Regions from separate parts of the Streptacidiphilus sp. PAMC 29251 genome, predicted to be linked through region 1. Evidence: predicted binding sites of a transcription regulator. Region 1 holds the regulator's gene; the other holds the start of a gene.
What was found. Region 1 encodes HrcA, which represses chaperone genes, less so after heat shock. Its sites were predicted from a motif close to TTNGCACTCNGNNNNNCNGAGTGCNAA; they were not measured.
Positions count from the first base shown of each region.

Region 2: ACXKR8_RS30270 (FmdB family zinc ribbon protein) is a predicted target of HrcA. The motif match lies at 1,643-1,669, and genes of this name have one in related genera.

Region 1 covers NZ_CM135725.2:3,443,481-3,447,688, forward strand. Annotated here, with positions in the region: gene ACXKR8_RS16140 (16S rRNA (uracil(1498)-N(3))-methyltransferase) at 1-465, opposite strand, end outside; gene dnaJ (molecular chaperone DnaJ) at 508-1,656, opposite strand; gene hrcA (heat-inducible transcriptional repressor HrcA) at 1,710-2,741, opposite strand; gene htpX (zinc metalloprotease HtpX) at 2,939-3,859, shown strand; gene pspAB (PspA-associated protein PspAB) at 3,917-4,208, shown strand, end outside.
Region 2 covers NZ_CM135725.2:6,340,318-6,344,525, forward strand. Annotated here, with positions in the region: gene ACXKR8_RS30260 (hypothetical protein) at 1-11, opposite strand, end outside; gene ACXKR8_RS30265 (S-methyl-5'-thioadenosine phosphorylase) at 393-1,244, opposite strand; gene ACXKR8_RS30270 (FmdB family zinc ribbon protein) at 1,263-1,631, opposite strand; gene ACXKR8_RS30275 (potassium/proton antiporter) at 1,761-3,254, opposite strand; partial or broken gene ACXKR8_RS30280 (penicillin acylase family protein) at 3,430-4,208, shown strand, end outside.

The DNA.
Region 1 (4,208 bases):
CGGGTCCCGGACCACCGGGAAGCGCAGCCGGCGGGACTGCTTGCCGGCCTCACGGGCGGTGGCCCGCCACTTCCCCAGGGCCTTGAGGCCCCGGTCGCCCTTCCACTGGGTGATGCAGCGCGAGGCCGCCCAGGGGACCACCTCGTCCACGCCGACCTCGGTCATCAGCTCGACCGCGAGCTCGCCCCGGTCGCCCTTGGGCAGCGCCTGCACCACCACCACCCGCAGCGCGGGCTCGGGTTCGGCCAGCAGCCCGGAGACCTGAACCTCCAGCGCCTCCTTGCCGAGCACGGCGGCGACCGAGCCGGACACCCCCTGGCCCGCGCCGTCGGTCAGCACCAGCTGCTCGCCGACGGCCAGCCGCCGCACCGCGACCGCGTGCCGGCCCTCCGCGCCGTCCAGCCGGACCACCGAGCCCACCGGGCCCAGCTGCGAGGTCTCCACCACGAACACGGGGGCTGTCACGACGTACGTTCCTGTCCTTGCTGTTCCTGGGAGCCGTGCGGCTCAGGCGCGGCCGTTGAAGGCGTCCTTCAGCCGGGAGAAGAGGCCCTGCTGGCCCGGCTCGAAGGTGCCCTTGGGGCGCTCCTCGCCGCGCAGCGCGGCGAGCCGCCGCAGCAGGTCCTCCTGCTCCGGGTCGAGCTTGCCGGGGGTCTGCACCTCGACGTGCACTATCAGGTCGCCGCGGCCGCCGCCGCGCAGGTGGGTGATGCCGCGCCCGTGCAGCGGGATGGACTGCCCGGACTGGGTGCCGGGGCGGACGTCGATCTCCACCTGGCCGTCCAGGGTCTCCAGCGGGACCTTGGTGCCCAGCGCCGCCGCCGTCATCGGCAGCGTCACGGTGCAGTGCAGGTCGTCGCCGCGGCGCTGGAAGATCTTGTGCGCGTTCTCGGCGATCTCGACGTAGAGGTCGCCGGCCGGGCCGCCGCCGGGGCCGACCTCGCCCTCGCCGGCCAGCTGGATCCTGGTGCCGTTGTCGACACCGGCCGGGATCTTCACGGTCAGCGTGCGGCGGGCGCGGACCCGGCCGTCGCCGGCGCACTCGGGGCAGGGGGTGGGCACGACGGTGCCGAAGCCCTGGCACTGCGGGCAGGGGCGGGAGGTCATAACCTGGCCCAGGAAGGACCGGGTGACCTGCGACACCTCGCCGCGACCGCGACACATGTCACAGGTCTGGGCGGAGGTGCCGGGGGCCGCGCCCTCGCCGTTGCAGGTGGTGCAGACCACGGCGGTGTCGACCTGGATGTCCTTGGTGGTGCCGAACGCGGCCTCTTCGAGGTCGAGGTCGATCCGGATCATCGCGTCCTGGCCGCGCCTGGTCCGCGACCGCGGTCCGCGCTGCGCGCCGCCGGCCGCGCCGAAGAAGGCGTCCATGATGTCGCTGAAGCCGAAGCCCGCGCCCGCGCCGAAGCCGCCGGGGCCCGCGCCGCCGCCGTTCGCCGACAGGGGATCCCCGCCCAGGTCGTAGACCTGCCGCTTGTTGGGGTCCGAGAGGACCTCGTAGGCGGCGTTGATCTCCTTGAACCGCTCCTGGGTCTTCGGGTCGGGATTGACGTCAGGATGGAGTTCGCGCGCCAGTCGGCGGAACGCCTTCTTGATCTCGTCCTGACCGGCGTCACGCCGGACGCCGAGTACCGCGTAGTAGTCCGTGGCCACCAAAATGCTCCGCTTGTTCTATTCGCGCCGACGTTCCCGACACCGCTGTAAGGCTATGACGCAGCCAGGATCTGACCGACGTACCGTGCAACCGCCCGGACGGCACCCATGGTTCCCGGGTAGTCCATCCTCGTCGGCCCGAGCACACCCAGTTTGGCGACGGTCTCGTCGCCCGAACCGTAGCCCACCGACACGACCGACGTGGAATTGAGCCCTTCGTAGGCGTTCTCGTGACCGATACGGACCATCATGCCCGCGTCGGCGGTCTCCCCGAGCAGCTTCAGCAGGACCACCTGCTCCTCCAACGCCTCCAGCACGGGGGCGATGGTGAGCGGGAAGTCGTGCGGGAAGCGGGTGAGGTTGGCGGAGCCGCCGATGACGATCCGCTCCTCGGTCTGCTCGGCCAGCGCCTCGAACAGCGCGGTGAGCACGGCCGTGACCGCGCCCCGCTCCTCGCGTTCGAACGCCTCGGGCAGATCCTGCAGCAGGGTCGGCACCTCGGCGAAGCGCTGGCCCGCGGCCCTGGTGTTCAGCCGGCTGCGCAGATCGGCGAGGACCGTCTCACCGACCGCGCCGGGGCAGTCGATCAGCCGCTGCTCCACCCGGCCGGTGTCGGTGATCAGCACCAGCATCACCCGGGTCGGCGTCAGCGCCACCAGTTCCACATGGCGCACCGTCGATCGGGACAGCGAGGGGTACTGCACCACGGCGACCTGCCGGGTCAGCTGCGCCAGCAGCCGCACCGTACGGGCCACCACGTCGTCCAGGTCCACCGCGTGGTCCAGGAAGCTGCCGATGGCCCGGCGCTCGGGCGCGGACAGCGGCTTCACCTCGGTCAGCCGGTCGACGAACAGCCGGTAGCCCTTGTCGGTGGGCACCCGTCCGGCGCTGGTGTGCGGCTGGTGGATGTAGCCCTCGTCCTCGAGTGTCGCCATGTCGTTGCGCACCGTGGCCGGCGACACGCCGAGGTTGTGGCGTTCCACCAGGGCCTTGGAGCCGACCGGCTCCTCGGTCCCGACGTAGTCCTGGACGATGGCACGCAGAACCGCCAGCTTGCGGTCGTCGAGCTTGCGCTCCTCATGCACGGGCCACGCACCTCCTGTCCTCGGACACCGGCTGTCCTGTGGAGACTGGCACTCTGGCCGAACGAGTGCCAACGCCTGTTCGGCCAGTGTAAGGCGCGAGGGTAGGCCACCGGAACGCCCGCGCCCTCCCATACGTACCTGTTGGTAGGCCCTACAGGGCAGAATTGCAGCACAGGTCCATCTTGAGGAGTGGCTACATGCCCAGAACACGCTTTGCACCCGACCGCGGACTGACCAGCCGGATGCTGCTGACGATGTTCCTCATCGGGCTGCTGTATGTCGTCTTCGTCGGCGCCCTGCTGGTCTTCCTCAAGGGAGCCTGGCTGATCATCGTGATCATCGCCGGCGGCCTGTTCATCGCCCAGTTCTGGTTCAGCGACCGGATCGCCTCCTTCAGCATGGGCGCCCGCGAGGTCAGCGCCCAGGACTACCCGGAGCTGCACGGCACGGTCGACCGGCTCTGCGCCCTGGCCGACATGAAGAAGCCCAAGGTCGCCGTCGCCCAGAGCGACATCCCCAATGCCTTCGCCACCGGCCGCAACGAGAAGAACGCCGTGGTCTGCGTCACCACCGGGCTGCTCCGCCGGCTGGAGCCGGAGGAGCTGGAGGGCGTGCTCGCCCACGAGATGTCGCACGTGGCCCACAAGGACGTGATGGTGATGACCATCGCCGGCTTCCTCGGCGTGCTGACCGGCATCCTGACCAGGGTCGGCCTGCAGGCCGGGCTGTTCGGCGGCTTCAGCAGCCGGGACAACCGGGACGGCGACAACACCGGCATGGTGCTGCTGATCGTGATCGGGGTCAGCGCCGTGGCCTACAGCATCAGCTTCCTGCTGACCCGGCTGCTCTCCCGCTACCGCGAGCTCTCCGCCGACCGCGCCGCCGCGCTGCTGACCGGGCGCCCCTCGGCGCTGGCCTCCGCGCTCACCAAGGTCAGCGGGGAGATGGCGGCCATCCCCACCGAGGACCTGCGCCGCGCGCAGCCCTTCAACGCGTTCTACTTCGCCCCGGCGGTCTCCGCCCGCAAGGCGGCCAGCCAGGCCTTCTCCACCCACCCCTCGCTGCAGCAGCGGCTGGAGCAGCTGGGCCGGATCTCCGCCGAGCTGGGCCGTCCGTAGTCCTTCGCTGTATCCATCACCTCCCGTGTTTTCCGTCACCTCCCGAGGAGTGAACCCGTGGGCTTCCTGGACACGCTGCTGGGCCGTACCAAGCCGGTGAAACCGGACCTCGACCAGCTGTTCGGCCTGCCCTCGGCGGCGATCACGCTGGAGGCGGCCGCCGACTTCCGGCCGACCGGGGTCGGCTCGGTCTGCTTCTCCGCCGTCGAGGGCGGCGCCTTCGCCCAGGTCCAGCAGGAGGTCCAGGCGCTGCTGGACGCCGACACCGGGCGCGGGGGCGTGCCGATCGAGTCCACCCAGGACTCCTACGGCTACACCTGGCTGACCGCCCGGCAGAGCCCGGACGACA
Region 2 (4,208 bases), 2.9 Mb from region 1:
GCGGTCCACACCGGCGTCGGATCCGAGCCCGGGGCGGTATCAGCGGCCGACTCGGGGCCGCAGCAGCGGCCGGGGCGTCGCGGCCCGGGGTGGGGCGGAGGGAGTGCGTACGATGCCGGTTCACATAGCGGACCGGGCTGTCGATCATCGCGGACATGGCTGGTCACCACCTGCGGGTCGGGGGAGTGGAGGGGTAGCCCGCACCGGCCGGAGCCGGTGGAACTGCCTCCACTCTGGCCCGTTCCGCAACCGCGATCAGCCCCCGACCCTGAGCCTGTGGACAACTCGGGGGCTGTGCATAACTTCGCCACCCGCAGGGGTGAAAACAACAGCAGCAGGCTGACGGGACGGGCGGATCAGACAGGACGGCCGGATCAGGCAGGATGGGCGGATCAGAACCCCAGCCCGGTCTCCAGGCCGTCCAGCGCGTGCGAGCAGACGCAGTCCCGCTCCGCGGTCGCGGGCAGCCCCGCGACCGCGCCCTGGAGCACCCCGCGCAGCCGGTCGATGCTTCCGGCGAAGACCCGCAGCACCTCGGCGTGGGTCACTCCCTCGCCCGCCTCCACTCCCGCGTCCAGGTCGGTGACCAGGGCGATCGAGGTGTAGCAGAGCCCCAGCTCCCGGGCCAGCACGGCCTCCGGGTGGCCGGTCATGCCCACCACCGACCAGCCCTGGGCCCCGTACCAGCGGGATTCGGCCCGGGTGGAGAAGCGCGGGCCCTCGATGACCACCAGGGTGCCGCCGTCCACCGGCTCCCAGCCCGCCGCTCCGGCGGCCTTCAGCGCGGTGGCGCGGCCGGCCGGGCAGTAGGGGTCGGCGGCGGAGACGTGCACCACCTCGGGGGTCAGTCCGTCCGGGCGCCGCTCGCCGTCGTAGTAGGTCTGGGTGCGGCCGGAGGTGCGGTCCACGAACTGGTCCGGAACCAGCAGCGTGCCGGGGCCGTGCTCGGGCCGCAGGCCGCCGGTGGCGCAGGGGCCGAGCACCTGGCGCACGCCCAGGGAGCGCAGCGCCCAGAGGTTGGCCCGGTAGTTGATCCGGTGCGGGGGGATCCGGTGCTCACGCCCGTGCCGGGGCAGGAAGGCGACCTGCCGCCCGGCCATCGCGCCGACGAAGAGCGAGTCGCTGGGCGGCCCGTACGGGGTGTCCACGGACACCTCGACCAGGTCGTCCACGAGCGCGTACAGGCCGGTGCCGCCGATGACGCCGATCTCGGCGGTCGGCGTGCTCTGCTGAGGGATGGTCATGTCCCGCAGCATACGAAGTCAGGCGGCCGGGCTCGATCCACTGCTCTTCGACCCCGAGGAGGACGACCCCGACGAGGAGGACCCCGACGAGGACGCGGCGGAGGTCGAGGCGGGCGCCGGGGTCGACGACGAGGTGGACGGGGCCGAGGACGACGAGGAGTCACCCGTCGACATGCCCGAGCCGGACGAGCTCACCGTGCTGCTCGACGAGGAGCGGCTGTCGGTGCGGTAGAAGCCGCTGCCCTTGAAGACCACGCCGACGGCGGAGTAGATCTTGCGCAGTCTGCCGTCGCACTGGGGGCAGACCGTGAGGGCGTCGTCGGTGAACTTCTGGACGGCCTCGAGTCCGTTCCCGCACTCGGTGCACTGGTACTGGTACGTCGGCACTGTGTTTCCTCCTGGCACTCTCGCCTGATGAGTGCTAACGACGGTCCATGATGCGGTATTCCACGGCGATAGTCCACCGTGGCCACTGTGAGCTGTGACAACAGCCGGCGGCAAGCAGCCCCGCGGGGGTCAGTACTCACCCCTGCGGTCGAGCCAGCCGGCCAGCTTTCCGGCCCGGTCGACGGCCCGCAGCCGCCGCTCGGCCCGGTCCCGCACCTGGTCGGTGGCGACCACCAGCAGGTCGTCGCCGGGGCGCAGCACGGTCGCAGGCCCCGGCACGAAACTGGCGCCGTCGCGGACCACCAGGGTCACCGCCGCGCCCTTGGGCAGCCGCAGCTCGCTGACCTCGACGCCGGCCAGCCGGGATCCCGGCTCCAGGGTCAGCGACAGCAGGTGCCCGTACAGCCGCTCCAGCGGCGCGGACTCCACGTCCAGCCTGCCTGCCTGGGCCGGGTTGCCGATGCCCAGGGTGCGGGCCACCCAGGGCAGGGTGGGGCCCTGGACCAGGGTGAACATCACCACCAGCAGGAAGACGGTGTTGAACAGCTGGTCGGCCCCCGGGACGTCGCCGACCACCGGGATGGTGGCCAGCACGATGGGCACCGCCCCGCGCAGCCCGGCCCAGGACAGCAGCACCTGTTCCCGCCAGGGGATCCGGAACGGGGTCAGTGTCAGCACCACCGACATCGGTCGGGCCAGGAAGACCAGGACCAGTCCGACCACCAGCGCGGGGACGATCGCGTCGACCATGGTGCGCGGGTTGACCAGCAGTCCGAGCAGCACGAACATGCCGATCTGGGCGATCCAGGCCAGGCCCTCGGCGAAGCCGCGGGTGGCCGGGCCGTGCGGTAGCCGGGAGTTGCCGAGGATCAGCGCGCAGATGTAGACGGCGAGGAATCCGGAGCCGTGCAGCAGCGCCCCGCCGGCGTAGGCGAGCAGGGTCAGCGCGACCACGGCGATGGGGTAGAGCCCGGAGGACGGCAGGGCGACCCCGCGCAGCGCCAGCGCGCCCAGTCTGCCCACCAGCAGCCCGGTGACCAGGCCGATCGCGAGCTGCAGCACGATGGAGCCGAGCAGCAGGTACCAGCTGTCGATGGGTCCGGTGGTGGCGAAGGCGACCACCAGGATGACCACCGGGGCGTCGTTGAAGCCGGACTCGGCCTCCAGCAGGCCGCTGAGCCGGGACGGCAGCGGCACCCGGCGCAGCACCGAGAAGACGGCGGCGGCGTCGGTGGACGAGACGACCGCGCCCAGCAGCAGCGACAGCCGCCAGTCCGCGCCGGTGAGCAGGTGCGCGCCCAGGGCGGTGACCGCGACGCTGACGCCGGTGCCGACGGTGGCCAGCACCGCCGCGGCCGGGGCGGACGGTCTGATCTCGGTCCAGGAGGTGCCGAGGCCGCCCTCGGCGAGGATCACCACCAGCGCCGCGTAGCCGAGGACCTGGGTCAGCGAGGCGTCGTCGAAGGCGATGCCGAGGCCGTCCTGGCCCAGGGCGACACCGATGCCGAGGTAGAGCAGCAGGCTGGGGAGTCCGCTGCGGGAGGCCAGTCGCACCGCGGCGACGGCGACCAGCAGGATGAGGGAGAACGCGAGCAGCAGGGTGTCGAGATGGTGGACGGTCACTCAGTGGCACCTCACGACAGATGAAGGGTCATTGGTCTGTGCAATATTTTACCTGCTCTTGGTATTCCTGATCCGCCGATACCGGTCGTAGCCGGTTCCGGTACAGGTGTTAGCGTCGGCTCCGCCGCATCGCACCGCTCGGCGGCGGACGAGCCCCTGCCCCACAAGGACCCTGATGCCCCGCACCAAGAAGTTCCGGCGGTTCCGACTGCTGGTGATCCTGCTCGCGCTGCTGCTGGTCGTCGGCGCGGCGGTCGGCGGATGGCTGGGGGTGAGGACGGTCAAGTCCTCGTTCCCGCAGACCACCGGCACCCTCCAGCTGAAGGGCCTGTCCGGTCCGGTCACCGTGATCCGTGACAGCAAGGGCATTCCGCAGATCTACGCGAGCACCTCGGCCGACCTCTTCATGGCCCAGGGCTTCGTCCAGGCCCAGGACCGCTTCTGGCAGATGGACGTCGACCGGCACATCACCTCGGGCACGCTGTCCTCGATGTTCGGCAAGTCGCAGGTGCAGACCGACACCTTCGTGCAGACCATGGACTGGGCCGGCACCGCGCAGAAGGAGTACGACACCCAGCTCGACCCCGCCACCAAGCAGTACCTCCAGGCGTACTCGGCCGGGGTCAACGCCTGGCTGGGCGAGCACCCGGGCGGCGCGGGTGCCTCGCTGGAGTACGCGCTGCTGGCACCGCCCACAGCGGCTACAAGCCGGCCCCGTGGACCCCGGTGGACTCGGTGTCCTGGCTCAAGGCCATGGCCTGGGACCTCAGCGGCAACATGCAGCAGGAGGTCGACCGCTCGCTGCTGTCGCAGAGCCTCAGCAAGCAGCAGATCGCCGATCTCTACCCGGCCTACCCGTACAGCGCCAACGGGACCATCCTGAAGACCGGGAAGGTCGGCACCGACGGCGCCTACGTCCCGGCCGACGGCACGGCGTCCCCGAGCCAGGGCGGC